Regions from separate parts of the Quadrisphaera setariae genome, predicted to be linked through region 1. Evidence: riboswitches for the same ligand, from Rfam matches in the RefSeq annotation. Region 1 holds a riboswitch; each other region holds the start of a gene.
The links. A riboswitch is a leader RNA that binds a small molecule or an ion and turns the genes downstream of it on or off. The one in region 1 is predicted to bind S-adenosylmethionine.
Positions count from the first base shown of each region.

Region 1 (6,690 bases):
GAACGTCCAGGAGGCGTCCTCGGGGGCCTCGAGCGCCAGCTCGTCCTTGCGGTAGCAGGCGAAGTCGTACTTCTGCTGGCGCTCCTCGGTGTCGGTGATGTTGCTGAACCCGACGTCGGTCCTGCCGGAGTCGATGCCCACGAAGAGGTTCTCCCAGGTGGAGCTCTCCAGCACGGGCTCCAGGCCGAGGGTCGCGGCGACCAGGCGGCCGATGTCGGGCTCGGAGCCGGTGAGGGTCTTCTGGTCGTCGCCGACGTAGGCCAGCGGCGGGAAGCCCGACGGCAGCGCACCGACGCCGATGACGAGCTCGCCCGACTCCTTGACCTCGGCCGGGAGCTCGTCGCGGATCTCCTGCACGACCGGCACGTCGAGGGTGGTCTCGGTGGCCGCGCCGTTGGACAGGGCGCCGACGGTGACGGTGCCGGGCGCGGCCGACGGGCTGCCGGCGGCGTCGGCGGACGAGCCGCCGCAGGCGGACAGCGACAGCGCGAGGACGGCGCTGACGGCGGTGGCGAACAGGGCGGTGGGGGCGTGCGGTCGGGACATGACGGGCTCCTGGGTGGTGCTGAGGGGGTCTGGGGCGGGGGTGCGTCGGCGGACGGTCAGCGGACGCGGCGGAGGAAGTCGCGGGTGCGGGGGTGCTGCGGGGCGTCGAGCACCGCCGAGGGCGGTCCGCTCTCCACGACGCGGCCGGCGTCGAGGAAGACGACGGTGTCGGCCACCTCGCGGGCGAACGCGATCTCGTGGGTGACGATGACGAGGGTGGTGCCGCTGGCCGCGAGGTCGCGGATCACCTCGAGCACCTCGCCCACGAGCTCCGGGTCGAGGGCGGAGGTGGGCTCGTCGAAGAGGATGACCTCGGGGTCCATCGCCAGCGCCCTGGCGATGGCCACGCGCTGCGCCTGCCCGCCGGACAGCTGGCGCGGGTAGGCGCCGGTGTGGGCGGCCAGGCCCACGCGCGCCAGCAGCGCGGCCGCCCGCTGCCTGGCCTCGGCCCGGCTGAGCAGTCCGGTGGCGGCGGGAGCGGCCGCCACGTTCTCCAGCGCGGTGAGGTGGCCGAAGAGGTTGAAGGACTGGAAGACGAACCCGATCCGGCGGCGCTGCCGCAGGACCACCGGCTCGGCGACCTCCCTCAGCACGCCGCGGTGCCGGCGAACACCCACCAGCTCCCCGCCCACCTCGACGTGCCCGCCGTCGAGCTCCTCGAGGTGGTTGACGGCGCGCAGCAGCGTCGACTTGCCCGAGCCGGACGGCCCGATGATCGCCACGACGCGCCCGGCGGGCACGGACAGGGACACGTCGTCGAGCACGCGGCGGTCCCCGAACGACTTGCTCGCCCGCACCACCTCCACCGCGGCGCTCACCGGACGCTCCCGCCGGCGGGGCCGCCGGGCCGGGGGCTGACCGGGGCGGCCGGGGACGACGCCGCGCGGACCTTCGCGACCAGGTCACCGGCCCCGGCCCGGACGCGCTGCCACGGCGTGGGCGGCGGGGTCCTGTCGGCGCCGCGGGCGAAGGCCCGCTCGACGTGGAACTGGGCGGCGGAGACGACGCTGGTCAGCACGACGTACCAGGTGGTGGCCACGAGCAGCAGCGGGATGACGTCGCCGGGGTAGGTGGCGCCCATCGTCTGCACGGTGCCGAACAGGTCGAGCAGGGAGACGTAGAACACCAGCGAGCTGCCCTTGATGATGCCGATGAGCTGGTTGACGTAGTTCGGCACGATCGAGCGCAGCGCCTGCGGCATGACGATCCGCCAGAACCGGTACGCGCGCGGCAGGCCCAGCGCCGCGGCGGCCTCGCGCTGCCCGGCGTCCACCGACAGCAGCCCGCCGCGGACCACCTCGGAGGCGAACGCCGCCTCGTTGAGGCTGAGGGCGACCACCGCGATGAGCATCTCGTCGCCGAGGTCGGCGGTGCCGAACGTGACGAGCTGCGGCCCGAAGGGGACGCCGAGGCCGAGCTCGGGGTACAGCGCGCTGACGTTGTAGAGGAAGATCAGGACGACGATCAGCGGCACGGACCTGAACACCCAGGTGAACGTCCAGCTGACCACCTGCAGCACGGGGCTGCCCGACAGGCGCATGAGCGCCAGCAGCACGCCTCCGGCCAGGCCGAGCACGGCCGAGTACGCCGTGACCTGCAAGGTGATGAGCAGCCCCTCGAGGATGACGGGCCGCGAGAACCAGTAGCCGAACCGGTCCCACTGGTAGAAGGGGTTGGTCACCAGCCCGTGCACCACCTGCGCGAGCAGCACCAGCACGAGGGCGGTGGCCACCCAGCGCCAGGGGTGGCGCAGCGGGACGACGCGCTCGTCGTCCGGGGGTCTCGGGGGTGCCGGCGCGGGGCGCACGGCGGTCGGGCTGTCGCTCACGGGGGTCCTTCAGGGCAGGGGGTGGCGCACGCCCGCTGCAGTCGGCGCAGGGGTGCGTCAGGGCGTGGATCCAGGAGTGGCGGGCGCGTCGGCGGATCGCCGGGCGCCAGCGGGCCGCCGAGCCCGGCGGGAGGGCGGTGGGCTCAGGCGGAGCGGCGTACGAGGCGACAGCGCTGCGCGGCGGTGCGCAGGAGGTCGACGTGGCGGCGGCGCGTCAGCAGGGCGCTCGTCGTCGTCATGGTCGTGTCCGTCCGTGTCCTGCCCCGGGGAGGGGCTGTCGCGCTGACAGGGGCTCGGTCGAGCCCTGCCGGGTCTTCCCCTGGGGCACCCCGCCGCGAGTGGGGGTTGCCGGTCAGCGAGCCAGGGCTTGTCGCTGACGCTCATGACCTGTGGGTCCGTGCATCTGGTGGAGCTGTGGAGCTGACGTGGACCCTGCCACGCGGGCGGGCCGGGGGTGCCAGGGGCTCCCCCGGCCCGCTCGGACGTGGGACGTCGCAGGTCAGGCGGCGACGCGGACCTTGTTCGTCCAGCGGTTGACCACCTCGGTGCCGGCGCGCTGCAGCAGCTGCGTCACCGGGCAGCGGCGGCTGACCTCGGCGACGAAGGCCTCGAAGGCGGCGTCGTCGAGGTCGGTCTCCAGCTCCACGGTGAGCGTCACCTTCGAGAAGGAGGGGTTGCCCTCGGCGCCGAAGACGAGCACGGAGTTGTCGAGCTCGGCGTCGACCCGGCCGTGGAACTCGCCCAGCTCGACGCCCTGGCCCAGCGCCACGATCTTCGAGGTCACCTGGTTGCAGGAGACGTAGCCGGCGAGCACGAGGTCGAGCGGGCTGGGGGCGCTGTCGGTGCCCCCGAACGCGGGGTGGCCCTCGGCGCGGACCACGTGCGGCCCGCCGGTGATGGCGACCTCCTGCAGGACGCCCTCCCCCTCACCGTGGAGCTCGAAGGTCAGGACGGAACCCTTCGGGTGCAGCGGCATGGTGCGGTCTCCTCGTTCTCTGTCGGGTGTTCCAGCAGTGGACAGATGGCTCGACGGCCGCTCAGGCGGCGGTGCGGTGCTGCGCGGCGAGGTCCTGGTCGGCCGGGCGCTGGTCTGAGAGGCGCTCGCGCAGGTCGGTGCCGCGGTAGGCCCGGCGGAAGGCGCCGCGGCGCTGCAGCTCGGGCACCAGGCCGCGCGTGATGCCCCGCAGGTCGCGGGCGGGGTCGGCGGGGTGCAGCCGCAGGCCGGCCAGCCCGGCGCCGTGGAGGTCGAGGGCCAGGTCGGCCAGCTGCGCGGGGGTCCCGGCGAACACCTGCGCGCCGTCGGGTGCGGTGCTCGGGGCGGCCTGGTGGGCGGCGTGCGCTGCGCGCTCGAGCGCGTGCTCCTCGTGGTGGTCGAGGACGACGACGACGTCGGCGAGCAGGTGCCGCGGCGCCTGCTCGGCGCTGCGCGCTGCCGCGGCGAGGCGCTGGGCGGCGGCGACGTCACGCGGGGTGACGAAGGCCAGGTCAGCACGGCCGGGGAGCGTGTGCCTGCCACGGCCGGGCCGGCCGGGCAGCGCGACCAGCGGCCCGGCGCCCGGGTGGGTGGCCGCGGAGCGGCGGCGGACGGCGGTGACCCAGCCCTGCTCGTCGGCGGGCACGGGCACCTGCAGGTGCACCCCGGCGCGGCCGCCGCTGGCGCGGTCGAGGGCGTCGAGGGCGCGGGCGATCTGACCGGGGTCGGTGCGCCCGACGTTCACGGTGGGCACGAGGCCGATGGACCGCGTCGTAGCGGCCAGGCGGGTGGCCGCGCGGACGGCGTCGAGGCCGTCGGCGTCCTGCGCCGCGGCGTCTGCAGCGGTCACGGTGCTCGGGGGCACGTCGAGGGTGACGAGGTCGAGCAGGCCGACCTCCGCCTCGCGCACGAGGTGCGCCCAGGTGGCCGGGGAGCTGGGGCGGTCGCCGCCGAGGGCGAGCGCCAGGTGCAGGGAGGACATCGCGACACCTCGTCTTCTGCCCCGAGGAGGGGCCTCGCGCTTACCGGAGACCGCGTGGTGCGGGTCCGGTCGGGTCGTCACCTGGGGCACCCCGCCGCAGAGCGAGGGTTGCCGGTCAGCTAGCCAGGGCTTGTCGCTGACGCTCATGACCTGTGGAACACGTGGAGCTGGTGGTTCAGGTGGTGCGGGGCCAAGCCTGACGGCTCACGGCAGATGCGTCAACAGGCCGACCGCTGGCAGTTCGGCGGTGCCACCTCCGCTCTCCACGCTGGCGGAGTCGAGGGCCAGGACCGGATCCGTCGTGACCCTCGACTCCGCCGCGGCGAGGACCGGCCCTGCCGCCGTGACGCCCGTCGTCGTCCTGACGGTGCGGGTCAGCAGGAGACGACGCCGCGAACGCGGTGCCCGGTGGCGATCGACTCCCCCGAGATCGCTCGCGCCCTCGGCGACAGCAGGAACGTCACCAGGTCGGCGATCTCGTCGGGGCTCGACTCCCCGCCCCGTCCCGGCTGCACCTCCGCGGCCGGCGTCGGGGTGACGGTTCCGGGGCTCACCGTGTTGACCGTGACTCCGCTGCCGGCCACTGCGTCAGCGAGGTTCTTGGCGATCACGACCAGCGCCGCGTTGCGCACCGCGCCGGTGGTGTTACCGGTGAGGAAGGCGTTCTGGCCGCTGATGCCGACCACCCGCCCGTAGCCGGCCCCCTCCATCGCCGGCAGGACGGCGTTGACGAGCCGCAGGAAGACGACGGCCTTCGCGTCGAACGCCTCCAGCACCTGGGCCGGGTCGTCGTTGCGGGAGGCGTCGAGCGTGCGCGCGCTGGGCGCCGCGGCCACCACGAGGCCGTCGAGGCGTCCGTGGTGGGCGAGCACCGCGTCGACGGCGGCGGCCGCGGAGGCGTCGTCGCGGGCGTCGAGCCGCAGGCTCGTTCCGTGCTCGTCAGGGGTCGTCGAGCGGGAGGCGACCACGGCGGTCGCCCCCTCCTCGCGCAGCCGCTGCACCACGGCGCTCCCGACGAGCCCGGTGCCCCCGACCACGAGCACCACGCGTCCGCTCAGTCCCAGGTCCATGCGTCGAGGCTAGGTGCGGTGCGTCCTGTCTGCCCTGTGCGTCCTCCGCAGCCTTGATCCTCCGCAGCCACAGGGCTACGTTGGGTGATCTCCAGCACCGTCCGCCCCAGGCGGACGGCTCCGGAGCTTCCCGCACCTCGGTCTCGCGCGCCCGCGGTCTTCGACGCGCCCTCCTCGATGGGTCGTCCATGAGCTGCTCAGCTGCCGGCGCGTCCGGTAACCGCCCCCTGCGGACCGGTGGCCTGCGCGTCGCCGTGGAAGACCACTCCCGTGCCGGATCGGCGCTGCCGCTGCGCGTCATGACGCTGGTCGGCGACCTCGACATCGCCTCGATCCACCGCCTGCGCTCGGCCACCGACCTCGCGCTGCCCGCCGACGGCACCGGCGGCGCCTCGGACGTGGTGGTCGACCTCGCCTCGGTGGAGTTCATCGACTCCGCTGGGCTCGGCGCGCTGCTCAACACCCTGCGCCGGACGCTGGCGCTGGGCGGGCGCCTCGCCCTGGTCGGCGCGAGCGAGCAGGCCGTCCGGCTGCTGACCATCACCGGCGTCAACCGCGTCGTCTCCCTGCACGCGACGCTCGCCGAGGCCCTCGTCCACGGGCCGGGCGTCGGCCAGGCAGCCGCTGCCAGGGCGGCGCTCGCCTGACGGTGCCGGCAGCCCATCGCCAGGGCAGCGCCAGGATCCGGTTCGAGCAGGGGGTGACCGGGGCGCTGGCCATCGCCGAGGACGTCGCCGCGGTCGTCGTCGTCGACGTCCTGTCCTTCACGACGGCGGTCAGCGTGGTGCTGGACGGCGGCGGCCGGGTGTGGCCCTGCCCGTGGGACGACGACGAGCGCGCCACCGCGCTGGCGCTCCAGCACGACGCGGTGCTCGCCGTCGGGCGCTCTCGCGCGCGGGCTGCGGGAGGGGTGAGCCTGTCGCCGGTGTCGCTGCGCGCTGCATCGCCGCAGCGGCTGGTGCTGCCCTCCCCGAACGGCTCGCGCCTGTGCGCGGAGCTGGCCGGTCGAGCACCGGTGGTGGTGGCGGCGTGCCTGCGGAACGCCGCAGCGGTGGCGCGCTGGCTGACCGACCTGGCGGGCGGAGTCGACAGCGCGAGCGTGGCGGTGGTCGCCGCCGGGGAGCGCTGGCCCGACGGGAGCCTGCGGCCGGCGGTCGAGGACGTGTGGGGCGCTGGCGCCGTGGTCGACCGGCTGGTGGCGCTGGGGTGGACCGGGCTGTCGCAGGAGGCCCGCGCCGCACGCGCTGCCTCCTCAGCGACTCAGGACGACGTCGGGAGCGCCCTCCTCGAG
Region 1 is NZ_VKAC01000004.1:26,958-33,647, reverse strand. It holds gene FMM08_RS07390 (ABC transporter substrate-binding protein) at 1-546, opposite strand, end outside; gene FMM08_RS07385 (amino acid ABC transporter ATP-binding protein) at 603-1,364, opposite strand; gene FMM08_RS07380 (amino acid ABC transporter permease) at 1,361-2,374, opposite strand; SAM riboswitch class IV at 2,649-2,762, opposite strand; gene FMM08_RS07375 (OsmC family protein) at 2,874-3,350, opposite strand; gene FMM08_RS07370 (LLM class oxidoreductase) at 3,412-4,329, opposite strand; SAM riboswitch class IV at 4,361-4,480, opposite strand; gene FMM08_RS07365 (SDR family NAD(P)-dependent oxidoreductase) at 4,704-5,399, opposite strand; gene FMM08_RS07360 (STAS domain-containing protein) at 5,588-6,046, shown strand; gene FMM08_RS07355 (2-phosphosulfolactate phosphatase) at 6,100-6,690, shown strand, end outside.

Region 2 (6,690 bases), on a different contig from region 1:
CGGCGAGCTCCTCGGACAGGGAGACCGGGTAGAGGCGGTCGGTGTCGACGGCCACCACGCGGGTGCGCGCGGTGACCCGGGACAGCGCCGCCTGGGTGCCGCCCCGACCGCGGCCGACGTCGTGGCTGTTCATCGCCTCGGTGAGCACCACGTAGGACCCCGCGTCGAAGCGGCGGACCAGCTTGTCGGCGTGGTGCTGCAGGTAGGACTCCACCGCGAACCGCCCGCCGCCGCCCAGGGGCTGCTCCCCCGGCTGGGCTGACCGCCCGAAGCGCGCGTCGAGCTCGGCCGCGGACCGGTAGGTCGTGTGGGCGACCATGCGCGCCAGCCCGAGCCCGCGGTGCGGGCCCTGCCCCGGGGCGGCGTCGTGGTAGTCGCCGCCGCTCCAGCCCGGGTCGGAGCGCACCGCTGCCAGCTGCGGGGCGCACCAGGCGATCTGGTCCGCGGTCGCCCGGGCCGTGGTGGCCACGGCGAGCAGCCGCTCCACGCGCTCGGGGTGGGTGACCGCGTGCTCGACGGCCCGCATCCCCCCCATGGACCCGCCGACCACGGCGGCCCAGCGCCGCACGCCCAGGACGTCGGCCAGGGCCGCCTCGGCGGCCACCTGGTCGCGGATGGTGACGTAGGGGAAGCGGCTCCCCCACGGGCGTCCGTCGGGGGCGGTGGACGAGGGGCCGGTGCTCCCCTGGCAGCCCCCGAGCACGTTGGGGGCGACGACGAACCAGCGGTCGGTGTCGATGGCGAGCCCGGGGCCCACCAGCTCCGACCACCAGCCCGGCGTGGGGTGCCCTGGCCCCGCCCCACCGACGACGTGGCTGTCAGCGGTCAGGGCGTGGCAGATGAGCACCGCGTTGTCCCGGGCCGCGCTCAGGCGGCCCCAGGTCTCGTAGGCGAGCCGCACCGCGGGCAAGGACCCTCCGCCCTCCAGCGCCAGGGGGCCGAGGTCGGCGAACAGGCGGTCGCCGACCGGGTCGCCCTCGCGCCAGCCGCCGGAGACCGGGAGCTGCTGCTCCCGGGTCCCCGGGCCGGCTGCCGGAGGTTGCTGGCCCTGCCCGCGGGCGGCGGCGCTCATGCGCCCTTCGCGGCGGTGAAGCCGGCCTCGAGGTCGGCCAGGACGTCCTCGACGCCCTCCAGGCCCACCGCCAGGCGCACGAGGCCCGGGGTGACCCCCGCGGCCCGCTGCTGCTGCTCGTCGAGCTGGCTGTGGGTGGTCGAGGCCGGGTGGATGACGAGGCTGCGCACGTCGCCGATGTTGGCGACGTGGCTGTGCAGGCTCAGGCCCGACACGAACCGGCGACCGGCCTCGGCGCCGCCGTCGATCTCGAAGGCCACCACGGCGCCGACGCCGCGCGGCAGCAGGCGCTGCGCGCGCTCGTACCAGGGGCTGGAGGGCAGTCCGGCGTAGGAGACCGAGAGCACCTCGGGGCGCTGCTCGAGCCACTGCGCCACCCGCGTGGCGTTGGCCACGTGCCGCTCGATGCGCAGGCTCAGCGTCTCCAGGCCCTGGGCGATGAGGAAGCTGTTGAAGGGGGCCACGGAGGCGCCGATGTCGCGCAGCAGCTGCACGCGCGCCTTGAGGATGTAGGACAGGTTGGCGCCCAGGGGGCTGCCCACGCCCAGGTCACGGGCGTACACGAGGCCGTCGTAGCTGTCGTCGGGCGTGGTGAACCCGCGGAACCTGTCGCCCTGCCCGTAGTCGAAGCGCCCGCCGTCCACGATGATCCCCGCGATGGCCGTGCCGTGGCCGCCGAGGTACTTCGTGGCCGAGTGCACGACGACGTCCGCCCCGTGCTCGAGCGGTCGGAGCAGGTAGGGGGTGGCGACGGTGTTGTCCACCACCAGCGGCACGCCCACCTCGTGGGCCACCGCCGAGACGCCCTCGACGTCGAGCACGTGCGAGCGCGGGTTGGAGACCGTCTCCGCGAAGAACGCCCGGGTCGCCGGGGTGGCCGCGGCGCGCCACGCGTCGAGGTCGTCGGGGTCCTCGACGAAGGTCACGTGCACGCCGAACTTGGGCAGCGTGCGCCGCAGGAGGTTGTACGTGCCGCCGTAGAGGGAGGCGCTGGCCACGACGTGGTCACCGGCCTCGGCGACGTTGAGCAGCGCGAGCGTCTCGGCCGCCTGGCCGGAGGCGACGGCGAGGGCGCCCACACCCCCCTCGAGGGCGTTGACGCGCTGCTCCACCACGTCGGTGGTGGGGTTCATGATCCGCGTGTAGATGTTGCCGAACTTCTTCAGCGCGAACAGGTCCGCGGCGTCCGCGGCATCGTCGAAGACGTATGACGTGGTGGAGTAGATCGGCAGCGCCCTCGCGCCCGTGGCGCTGTCAGCCGACTGCCCGGCGTGGATCTGCTTCGTCTCGAAGGACCAACCGTCGTTCACAGGAGACTCCCCTGACCTCAGGGCCAGGGCGCGACGAGCCGACGGCCCGTCGGGCCCGTGGCCCGCGCTTGCCGCTTCCCCGGACGGGGAGCGGCCAGGTCATCACCCGGGGCACCCCACCGCGGGCGGGGGTTGCCGGCCAGCGAGCCGGGGCTTGTCGCTGGCGCTCATGACCTGCTCGGAGGATAGGCAGCGCTGCAGCGGCACTCCACCTCGTCTCAGCATCTGGACGCCTCCGCCACCCCTTCAGCGGTGTCCGGGGCCACCGGCCCCGGTGGCCCGCTCTCGGCCCGGCGGCGGCATCCCGATGCTCACCGCCTGCAGGACGAGGGCCGAGAGCGAGTGCTCGGGGTCGAGCTCCAGAGCGGCCTCGGCCCACACGCCCGCCGCTGGCGCCGCCCCCGTGCACCACGCGACGTAGGCGGCGCAGCCCGTCGCGGCGGCCCGCCAGCGCAGCGGCGCTCGGCGTGCGAGCTGCTGGAGCACCGCGAGAGCGGCTCCGGGGTCGACGAGGGGCGTGCCGGACCGGGCCAGCTCGGGCAGGGCCTGCGGCACCGCGGCAGCGAGCAGGTGGTCGCGCAGCGGGAGCCTGGTGAGGCCGTCCAGCAGCAGGGCGGCGTCGGCGGCGTCGAGGCGCAGGACGGCGCCGGGGGCTGCCTCCTCCGCGGCCAGCACGCGGCGCCAGGTGCGGCGGACGTCCGGGGAGGCGGGTCGGCGGCGGCGGTCAAGGCCCGCCAGGGCGCTGGCCACGGCGGCGTCCCCCGCCTCGTCCGGCTCGTGCGGGCCGCCCGGACCTCCCGGACCTCCCGCGCCGCCGGTGCCCGCGGCGGCGACGGCGCGGCGCAGACCTCGTTCCCACCCCTCGCGGTCCGCGGTGACCACGCGCCCGGCGAGGACCGCCTCGGCCGCCACGCGGGTGGAGGCCACGCGGTCCAACGGGAGGCCGTCCCGAGGGCAGCAGGACAGGTCGCAGGAGTAGGAGTAGAGCCGGCCGCGGTGCACCAGCCACGGCTCGGGCTCGATCCCGGCGGCCACCAGCGCCGCGCAGACGCGCTCAGCGCGGTCGGCCCCCGGCAGCCCCAGGAGCCCTCGCGGCCCGGCGGGGTGGGCGTCCTCGTCCTGCGGACCGCGAGGCGGAGGCACCAGCGTGAGCCTCCGGCGGCCCCGCTCCACCGGTGCTCCGCCTGCGTCGGTGACCAGTGCGACGAAGCACCGGCCGGCTCCGTCGGCGAGCAGGTGGTGGACCAGCGAGCCCACCACCTCCGGCTCGTCCGCCGCGGCGACGTCCACCCTGGCGACGAGGCCGGTGCGCCACCGCGGGCCTCTCAGGCCGACCACCAGGAGGCTCTCGCGCGGGCGGAATCCGAGGGTGCTCTCGGCGAGGGCGAGCACCTCGAAGGGGCTGCTGCTCCTGATGACGCTGCGTCCGGGCTGCTGGGCTGGCTCCACGGGTCCACCGTGGCCGGGGGTGCGGTCACCGCGCCGCCCTCGGACGCCTCCTGTGGACGGCTGCCCCGCGGGCTGTGCTGCTCGTCGCCCTGTGGGCGCACGACGAACTGCGCGAGACAGGACGACGGACGCCGAGCGGGAGTCGGCCTCAGCCGACGACGTCCCCGGGGACGACCTCCGGACGACCGCGGCGTCCGCGCCAGCGCGGGCGGGCCTCCGCCGGCGGACGCTGCTGCTCCCAGGCCAGGAACGCCTGCCCTTCGGACAGCAGCGCTCCGGCCAGCCAGGCCAGCACCGCGGCGTCGTCCGCCAGGCCGATCGGGCCGAGCAGCCCCTCGGGGAGCAGGTCCACCGGGGACGCGACGTACGCGGCGGCCCCCGCGATGAGCAGCAGCCGGCCGCGGGAGCAGCCCGTGTAGCGCCCCGCCAGCACGGCGGGCACGAGGCGCGGCAGGCTGGTGATCACCGCCGAGGTGCGCGGGCCACCGCGGACCCGTCCGCGGCGCATCGCCGTCCAAAGGGCCCGGGCGGCGCCCGGTGCGCTGCGCTCCGGTCCGAGCCCGGTCGGGCTCACCGGCCCGCTCCCCCCGTGACCTCACCCGCCCCGCCGCGGCGCAGCGGGAACGCCGCGCGGGCCGCCTTGGCGGTGCGGCGCAGCGAGTACGCGTCGAGCCCGGCACCGAGCAGACCACCGGCCAGTGGCAGACCGCGGCCCAGGCGCGACAGGCTGGAGCGGCCGAGCCGGGAGAGCAGCTGGAAGCCGATGGCCTTGTTGAGCACGGCCAGGCCGGGGCCCGCGAGCTGCTTGCGGGCCAGCCGGGTGACGAGTCCGCCAGGGCCCGCCAGGCCGAACTTGGCCAGCAGCGCCCCGCCGTCCTCGTCAGCCAGCACCAGCAGGACCGCTGAGCGGACCTCCTCGGAGGACAGGTCGTACCCGCGCAGCGCGGCGGTCCCCGCCACGGTGCGGGTGGCGATGACGTAGTAGCCCAGGAGGTTGGCGGGAAGCGCCACCGGGAGGGTGACGAAACCGCCGAGGCCGGTGACGAACCCGCCCACCGCGGCCGACCGGGTGGAGGAGGAGACCAGCGCGTCGATGGCGTCCTCGACGTCGGAGCGCTTGCGCCGGGCGGACTCCGCGGCCTCGGCGGCCGGCGGCAGCGGTCCGGCGCCGTCGATGCCCAGGTCGACCAGGCGGCGCACCAGCTGGGTGGCCGCCTGCGACAGGCGGCCGCGGTCGGCGTCGTCGGACGCGCGCGCGATGGCCTGGTCGGCGGCGGAGTCCTCGGTCTTGGAACGGCGCAGCAGCGGCATGGGGCTAACGGTAGGCCCGGTGCTGGGGCCACGGCGCGTCGAGAGCGCGCAGCTCGGACCAGCCGCGCTCGCGCGCCGTCCACGCCGCCAGGACGCCCGCCACGAGGCTGGGGCTGTTCAGGTCGCCCGCGAGCACGGCGTCGCGCGCGGCCTCCAGCGGCACCCAGGTGGAGACCATCCCCGCCTCCTCGTCGGTGCGCCGGTGCCGCTCGGACTCGGGCACCGGCGAGAGGTCGCGGGCGAGGAAGAGCCGGAACGCCTCGTCGGACCCACCCGGAGACAGGAACCAGTCGAGCAGCACGTAGTACGAGCCGGCGCGCAGGTCGGCCTCCTCGGCCAGCTCCCGGGCCGCCGCCAGGTGCGGCGGCTCCCCCGCCACGTCGAGCAGACCGGCCGGCAGCTCCCACAGCAGGTGCTCGACGGGGTGGCGGTACTGGCGGACGAGGAGGATGCGCTCGTCGTCGTCCAGGGCCAGCACCCCGACCGCGCCGGGGTGGCGCAGCAGCTCGCGCGTCACCGTGCCGGAGCCCAGCGCCCCGCCCTCGACGCCGTCGAGGGTGACGACGTCGCGGACCAGGTCCCACACGTACCCGCGGTGCACCACCTCGCTGGTGCGAGGGGCTGCGGTGACCAGCTCGTCGCGCGGCGCCCCCGAGGCTCCGGCCGTGGCGCTGGCCGGCACGCCGGCGCCACCGCTCACAGCACCCGCTGCGCTCACGCGGTGACCTCGAGCAGCCGCTCGGAGGCCTGGCGCGCCAGCGCCGCGGCCACCAGGCCCTGGAACAGGGGGTGGGCGCGGTCGGGACGGGAGCGGAACTCCGGGTGGGCCTGGGTGCCCACGTAGTACGGGTGCACCTCGCGCGGCAGCTCGACGTACTCGACCAGACCGCGGTCGGGCGAGGTGCCGGAGAAGACCAGACCCGCCTCCTCCAGGCGCCCGCGGTAGGAGTTGTTGACCTCGTAGCGGTGGCGGTGCCGCTCGGAGACCTGCGTGGAGCCGTACGCCTCCGCCACCACGGAGCCCTCGGCGAGCACGGCGGGGTACAGGCCCAGGCGCATGGTGCCGCCGAGGTCGCCGTCGCCGGAGACGATGTGCTCCTGCTCGGCCATGGTGGCGATGACGGGGTCGGACGCACCCGGCTCGAACTCGGTGCTCGACGCGCCCTCGATGCCGGCGACGTTGCGCGCGTGCTCGATGACCATGCACTGCAGGCCCAGGCACAGGCCGAGGGTGGGCACCTGGTTCTCGCGGGCCCACTTCAGCGCGCCCAGCTTGCCCTCGATGCCGCGCACCCCGAACCCGCCCGGCACGCAGACCGCGTCCACCCCGGACAGCTCGCGGCGGGCGCCCTCCGGCGTCGTGCACGTGTCGGAGGCGACCCAGCGCAGCTGGATCCGCGCGTCGCAGGCGATGCCGCCCGCGCGGATGGCCTCGGTGACCGACAGGTAGGCGTCGGGCAGGTCGATGTACTTGCCCACCAGCGCCAGGACCACGGTGTGGGCGGGGCGGTGGACGCGGCGCAGCAGCTCGTCCCAGGCGGTCCAGTC
Region 2 is NZ_VKAC01000017.1:9,075-15,764, reverse strand. It holds gene metX (homoserine O-acetyltransferase MetX) at 1-1,072, opposite strand, end outside; gene FMM08_RS21100 (bifunctional o-acetylhomoserine/o-acetylserine sulfhydrylase) at 1,069-2,382, opposite strand; SAM riboswitch class IV at 2,442-2,557, opposite strand; gene FMM08_RS21095 (DUF4192 domain-containing protein) at 2,629-3,831, opposite strand; gene FMM08_RS21090 (YkvA family protein) at 3,980-4,405, opposite strand; gene FMM08_RS21085 (hypothetical protein) at 4,402-5,142, opposite strand; gene FMM08_RS21080 (NUDIX domain-containing protein) at 5,147-5,860, opposite strand; gene pyrG (CTP synthase) at 5,857-6,690, opposite strand, start outside.
Region 2: another riboswitch for S-adenosylmethionine. It lies ahead of FMM08_RS21100 (bifunctional o-acetylhomoserine/o-acetylserine sulfhydrylase); the one in region 1 lies ahead of FMM08_RS07380 (amino acid ABC transporter permease).

Region 3 (6,690 bases), on a different contig from region 1:
AGCCCATCGCCCTGGCCGACCAGTTCGGCGTCATCGACGTCGACCCGTCCGACCGGCGCAAGATCCGAGCGTTCCTGGAGAAGCCGAAGGACCCGCAGGGCCTGCCGGACTCCCCCGGCGAGGTGCTCGCGTCGATGGGCAACTACGTCTTCGACGCGAAGGCGCTCACCGAGGCCGTCACGAAGGACGCCACCCGCGAGGGCTCGCGCCACGACATGGGCGGCGACATCGTCCCGTGGTTCGTGGAGCAGGGCCGCGCCGGCGTGTACGACTTCAAGGACAACGACGTCCCCGGCTCCACCCCGCGCGACAAGGACTACTGGCGCGACGTGGGGACGCTGGACAGCTACTACGAGGCCCACATGGACCTCATCTCGGTGCACCCGGTGTTCAACCTCTACAACTACGAGTGGCCGATCTACAGCCAGCAGCCGCCGCTGCCGCCGGCCAAGTTCGTCCACGGCTGGCAGGGCCGCATCGGGCACGCCATCAACTCGGTGGTGGGTCCGGGATCGGTGGTCTCCGGTGCGCTCGTGGAGGACTCGGTGCTGGCCGCCGGGGTGAACGTGCACTCGTGGGCGTCGGTCGACAGGTCGGTGCTCATGGACGGCGCGAAGGTCGGCCGCCACGCGGTGGTCCGCCGGGCCATCCTCGACAAGAACGTCGAGGTGCCCGAGGGCGCCACCGTCGGTGTGGACCCCGAGCGCGACCGCGCCCGCGGCTTCACGGTGACCGAGTCGGGCATCACCATCGTCGGCAAGCACCAGACGGTGGAGCCCTGAGCCAGCTGACCGCAGCTCTCACGGTCCCCGGCTGGGACGCCGACCCCCGCGTCGCGTCCTGGCCGGGGCTGCCGCCGCTCGACGGTGACGCGGTCGCCGACGCCTGCGTGGTCGGGCTCGGCGGCTCCGGGCTGGCGGCCGTCGAGGAGCTCGTCGAGCGCGGCCTCAGCGTGGTGGGCGTCGACGCCGGCCGCGTGGCCGCCGGTGCCGCGGGCCGCAACGGCGGGCTGCTGCTGGGCGGCACCGCCCCGTCCTTCCACGACGCCGTCCGCGACTGGGGCTCCGAGCCGGCGGCCTGGCTGTACCACCAGACCCTCGCCGAGCTCGACCACCTCCTCGATGTGCTGCCCGACGGCGTGGTCCGCCGCGCCGGCTCGCTGCGGCTGGCCGGCGGGGTGCACGTCGACGACGGCGAACGCGCCCGCGAACTCGCCGACTGCGCCGCGCAGGCCGCTGCCCTGCGCGAGCACAGGATCGCCGTCGAGGAGGTCTCGGGGCCGTACGGCCAGGGCCTGTTCCTGCCTGATGACGCCCAGGCGAACCCCGTGGTCCGCCACCTCGGGGTGCTCGCGCACGTGCAGCGCGCAGCCGGCGAGCAGGGGACCCCGCTCCAGCTGCACGAGCGCACGCACGTGCGGCTGGTCGTGCCCGGCCGTGTCGAGACCGACGACGGCGCGGTGAGCGCTGGCGTGGTCCTGGTGGCCGTGGACGGGCGGCTCGACGTCGTCCTCCCCCAGCTGGGCGGCGACGTGCCCCGCGTGCGCACGGCGCGGCTGCAGATGCTCGCGACCACGCCGCTGGACGGCGACGACGCAGCGCGGGTCCGCGAGCGCGTCCCCTGCGGCGTGTACGAGCGGTGGGGGTACGACTACGCCCAGCTCGACGACGGCCCGGCCGGGCTCCGCCTGCTCGTCGGTGGCGGCCGCGACGCCGACCGGGAAGCGGAGTGGACCACCTCCACCGAGCCGACGCCGGCCGTGCAGGCGCACGTCGAGCGGGTCGCCGAGCGGCTGCTGGGCCGGCGTCTGCACGAGAGGGAGGTGGCGCACCGCTGGGGCGCGTCCGTCGGGTACACCGCGCCGGAGGCCCAGGGGCGGGCGCTGTGCGGACTCGTCGACGACGGTGCTGCCGGTCAGGTGGCCGCGGTCGGCGGCTACTGCGGCACGGGCAACCTCGTGGGCGCCGTCGCGGGGCGCGCCGCCGTGCGGCTGCTCCTTGACGGCGATGAGCCGCCGCCCTGCTTCACCTCCCCCGCCAGCACCTCCGGCGCAGTCGGTGAGCATGGCCAGTAGGCCACCTCGGCGCCGCGCGGGGCCGACGCCGCCGCGCGCGCCCGACGTCGTCCTGCCCGACCTCGACGTCGCCGACCGCTCCGTGCTGCTGTCGGGCCGGTGGGACTGCGCCCTGGTCGACGGCGCGGAGCTGGCGCAGGCGCGGCTGGAGGGGCTGGTCGTGCTGGAGTCGTCCGTGGAGGACGCCGTGCTCGACGGGGCGCTGCTCGCCGGGGCGCGGGTCACGGGCAGCGGGTGGGAGCGCGTGTCGGCGGTCGCGGCCGACGCCGCGCGCACCCAGTGGGCCGATGTGGAGGTGACCGACGCTCGGCTGTCGGCGCTGCGGCTGGTGGGGGCGCGGCTGGACCGGGTGGTGCTGCGGCGCTGCCGGCTCGACGGAGCGGTGCTGCGCGATGCACAGCTCACCGACGTGCTGCTCGACGGGTGCGACCTGCGCGGCGCGGACCTCACGGGTGCCCAGCTGCGGCGCGTCTCGTTCGCGGGCAGCGACCTCACCGATGCCGACCTGGCGGGAGCGCGCTGCGACGACGTCGACCTGCGCGGCGCGACGCTGGAGGACCTGCGCGGGGCCGACGGGCTGCGCGGGTGCACCGTCGACGCGGTGCAGCTGGTGGCCCTGGCCCCGTCGCTGGCCGCTCACGTGGGCCTGCTCACCCTCTGACCTCCTCTCACCACCGGCACTCTCCCGCCGCAGTGCCGGTCAGGCAGCCCCACCACCGGCACTCTCCCGCGCCAGTGCCGGTCTGACGGCCCCACCACTGGCACTCCCCCGCGCCAGTGCCGGTCGACATGTGGGGCGCTCAGGGGGTGAGGGCGCCGGAGAGCAGGTGGTCAGCCGCCTCGCGGCTGCCCGCCAGCGCCAGCCGGCCGGACGCCAGCTCGGCGTCGAGGGTGGTGCGCCCCCACAGCAGGAGCAGCAGCGTGGGCGCGGATCCGGTCAGCTCCGCCACCGGCTCGGCTCCCCTGCCGATCACCGAGCACCCCGAGGCGCTCTCCAGCGCGAGCGCCCCCGGGAGCGCCGGGGTGCGCCCGAGCCGCACCTGCCGCGGGAGCATGACGTCGGCGACCTCCGCCACGCCGTCCGCGGCGACGTCGTCCTCCACCCACGCGGCCGGGTCGGGCGCAGCGCTCAGGCCAGCGGCCGAGAGCGCCGACTCGGCGTCCCAGCGGTGCAGCGCGGTCTCGTGCACCTGGCGCCGCGCCCAGAAGGCCGCGGTCGCGGGCGCCTCCGCGGCGGCGAACGTCCAGCAGGGCGCCGCCGGCGACGTCGAGGCCAGCGCCACCACGAGCTCGTCGGCGCCCTCGGCGAACCACGCGGGAACGGCGTCGTCGTCCTGCGGCCCCGGGAGCTCCTCACCGGGGGCGCCGTCCGGGGCGGTGGCCAGCGCCGCCCGCGCCCACCGGTGCACCCCGCCGGTGTGGCGGGCCAGGTCGGCCACCGTCCACCCCGGACAGCCGGGGACGACGACGGCGAGGGCCTCCGGCCGGAGGGCTGCGGCGAGCCGCCCGGCCTCCCGCTCGACCAGGGCCGCGGCGCGCGTCATCTCCACGCGCGGACGCTAGCGGCCGCAGCGGCGCCCGCGGCAGGCCCTGCCCTGCCAGCGGACGTGGAGATCCCGCCACGCTGCTCGTGACAGAGCGTTGACTCGTGAGCGATCGATCCGCTACGGTCCTGCCCAGGTCATGAGCGCCAGCGCCAAGCCCCGGCTCGCTGGCCGGCAACCCTGCTCGTCATGGGGTGCTCCGGGTGAAGACCAGGCGCGTGCCCACCGGCACGCGCAAGGACGACGACTTCGAGGAGCCGACGTGCACACGCACGCCCGACTGATGTGTCTGACCAGCGACGACTGTCGCTGGCGGCGCGCCTGACCGCAGGTCGCTGACCGCCGGGTCCTCCGGCAGCAGCACCCGCGGCCCCCGCTCGCCCCGACGCCGGGCGTGAGTGCGGGGCCCCTGCACCCGCGCGTCGCACCTCCGCGCGCCGCACCCGCGGCACATCCCTGCTCCCGCTCGCCGTCACTGTGAGTGACCGCCAGTGGGCGATGCCCCCTGCCCTGACCATCCCCCCACCACCCCGGAGGCCACGGTGATCGAGCCGTGATCGAGCTCAGGTCGCTCACGAAGACCTACGGCGAGGGCCAGCACGCCACCACCGTGCTGGACTCCCTCGACCTCACGGTCTCCCCCGGCGAGATCACCGCCGTCGTCGGTCCGTCCGGCGCCGGCAAGTCGACGCTCGCCGCCTGCACCACCCTGCTGGAGCGCCCGACGTCGGGCGCGGTCGTCGTGGGCGGCCGCGACCTCACCGCGCTGTCCGAGAAGGACCTGCGCGAGGCGCGCCGCGGCATCGGCACCGTGTTCCAGGCCGACGGCCTGCTCACCCGCCGCACCGCCGCGCAGAACGTCGAGCTGCCGCTCAAGCACCTCGGCGTGGTCCCCGCGCAGCGCAGGGCGCGCGTCGCCGAGCTGCTCGAGCGCGTGGGCCTGGCGGACAAGGCCCACCGCTACCCGCACGAGCTCTCCGGCGGGCAGCGCCAGCGCGTGGGCATCGCCCGCGCCCTCGCGCTGCGGCCGGGCGTGCTGCTGTCGGACGAGGCGACCTCGGGCCTGGACCCGCAGGCCACCGCGAGCATCGTGGCGCTGCTCAAGGAGCTCCGCGACGACCTGCAGCTGGCCGTCCTGTTCATCACGCACGAGATGGACACCGTCGTGGCGGTGGCCGACACCGTCGCCCGGCTCGACCACGGCCGCATCGTCGAGCACGGCGCCCTCGTCGACCTGCTGCACACCCCGGCGTCCCCGCTCGGCCGGGCGCTGCTGCCGCGCCGCGCCCACGCCGGCACCACCGAGCAGGGCGAACAGCGGTCGGTGTGGGTGGTCAGCCACGCCGGCAACCGCGTCCCCGCCGACTGGCTGGTCCGCGCCTCCCGCACGCTGGGCACCGACCTCGAGCTGCTGGGCGCGTCGCTGAGCACCGTCGCCGGGGTGGCCGTGGGCCACGCCGTCGTCGGGGCACCAGCGCACCTGGACGACGACGACGTCGAGGCCGCCCTCATCGGCCTCGGGCTGCACGCGCAGCGCGAGGAGTCCGACGCCGCAGAGCAGCGCGTCGCCGCGCAGACCCTGGAGGTCGTGGCATGAGCACCGTCCTGCTCTCCCCGGTGCTGGCCGCCACCAGCACCGACCTGACCTGGGCGGAGATCCCCGCCCTCGTGCTGCCGGCCCTCGGCGACACCCTCGTCATGGTCGGGGTGACGATGGCGGTCGTCGTCGTCCTCGGTGTGCCCCTGGGCGTGGCCCTGGACGCCCTCGGCCCCGGCGGCCTGACGCCGCGGCCCGTGCTGCACCGGGTGCTCTCCGCCGTGGTGAGCGTGGGCCGGTCGCTGCCGTTCCTCATCCTCATGGCCGCGCTCGTGCCGTTCACGCGGTTCGTCACCGGCACCAACATCGGCATCCCCGCCGCGGTGGTGCCGATGGCCCTGGCCGGCACGGCGTTCTTCAGCCGCATCGTGGAGAACTCCCTGCGGTCGGTGCCGCCGTCACTGGTCCGGGTGGCCCGCGCCTCCGGCGCCTCACCGCTGCAGGTGCTCACCAGCGTCAAGCTGGCCGAGGCCGTCCCGTCGATCCTCGGCGGCCTGACCATCAACACCATCGCGATGATCGAGTACTCGGCCATCGCAGGCACCATCGGCGCCGGCGGCATCGGCTACGTGGCCGTCACCTACGGGTACCAGCGCTTCGACCACAACGTGATGATCACCACGATCGTCGTGCTGGTCGCCCTCGTCGCCGCCGTCCAGGCGCTCGGCGACGCCGCCGTGCGCGCCACCACCCCCCACTCGCGCCGCCGCCTCCCGCGCCAGCGCCGCGCCGGCACGTCCGGCGCGACGTCCTCGTCGTCGTCCTCCACCGCCCAGACCAGCGCCAGCGCTTCTCCGAAGGAGCTCACCGATGTCCACCACTGAGACCCGTCCCTCCACCGGCGGCACCGAGAGCCACGGCTTCGAGGTCAAGCAGCGCAAGCGGTGGCCGTGGGTCGCCGGTGGGGCGGTGGCCGTGCTGGCCGTCGCGGCCGCCGTGGTGGTCCCCCGCCTCGGCGGCACCGAGACCGCCAACACCACCCCCGGCGCCACGCTCTACGTGGCCACCGCCGAGGGCAACGCCCGCGAGCAGGCGCTCATCGAGTACATCGCGAAGGACGTCGCCCCGGAGCACGGCATCACGATCGCGTTCAAGGCCCTGGCGGACTCGAACACCATCAACCGCGCCGTCAGCGACGGCGAGGTGGCCGGCACCGTCTACCAGCACAAGCTGTGGCTGGGGCAGGTGCTGCAGGCCAACCCCGACTTCAAGGAGGAGGCGGCCACCCCGGTCTTCCGGTGGGGCTTCGGGCTGTGGTCGGACAAGTACAAGACGCCCCAGGAGATCCCCCAGGGCGGCACGGTGTCGCTGTACTCCGACCCCGCCAACGAGGCGCAGGGCCTGTATGTGCTGCAGCAGGCCGGGCTCATCACCCTCAAGGACGGCGTGGACGTCGGCTCCGCGACCGTGGACGACATCGCGTCCAACCCGAAGGACCTGAAGTTCACGCTGCTCGACTTCGGCGCGCAGAGCAG
Region 3 is NZ_VKAC01000002.1:344,260-350,949, reverse strand. It holds gene glgC (glucose-1-phosphate adenylyltransferase) at 1-782, shown strand, start outside; gene FMM08_RS04855 (NAD(P)/FAD-dependent oxidoreductase) at 890-2,074, shown strand; gene FMM08_RS04850 (pentapeptide repeat-containing protein) at 2,064-2,735, shown strand; gene FMM08_RS04845 (maleylpyruvate isomerase N-terminal domain-containing protein) at 2,875-3,618, opposite strand; SAM riboswitch class IV at 3,754-3,865, shown strand; gene FMM08_RS04840 (methionine ABC transporter ATP-binding protein) at 4,172-5,215, shown strand; gene FMM08_RS04835 (methionine ABC transporter permease) at 5,212-6,039, shown strand; gene FMM08_RS04830 (MetQ/NlpA family ABC transporter substrate-binding protein) at 6,026-6,690, shown strand, end outside.
Region 3: another riboswitch for S-adenosylmethionine. It lies ahead of FMM08_RS04840 (methionine ABC transporter ATP-binding protein); the one in region 1 lies ahead of FMM08_RS07380 (amino acid ABC transporter permease).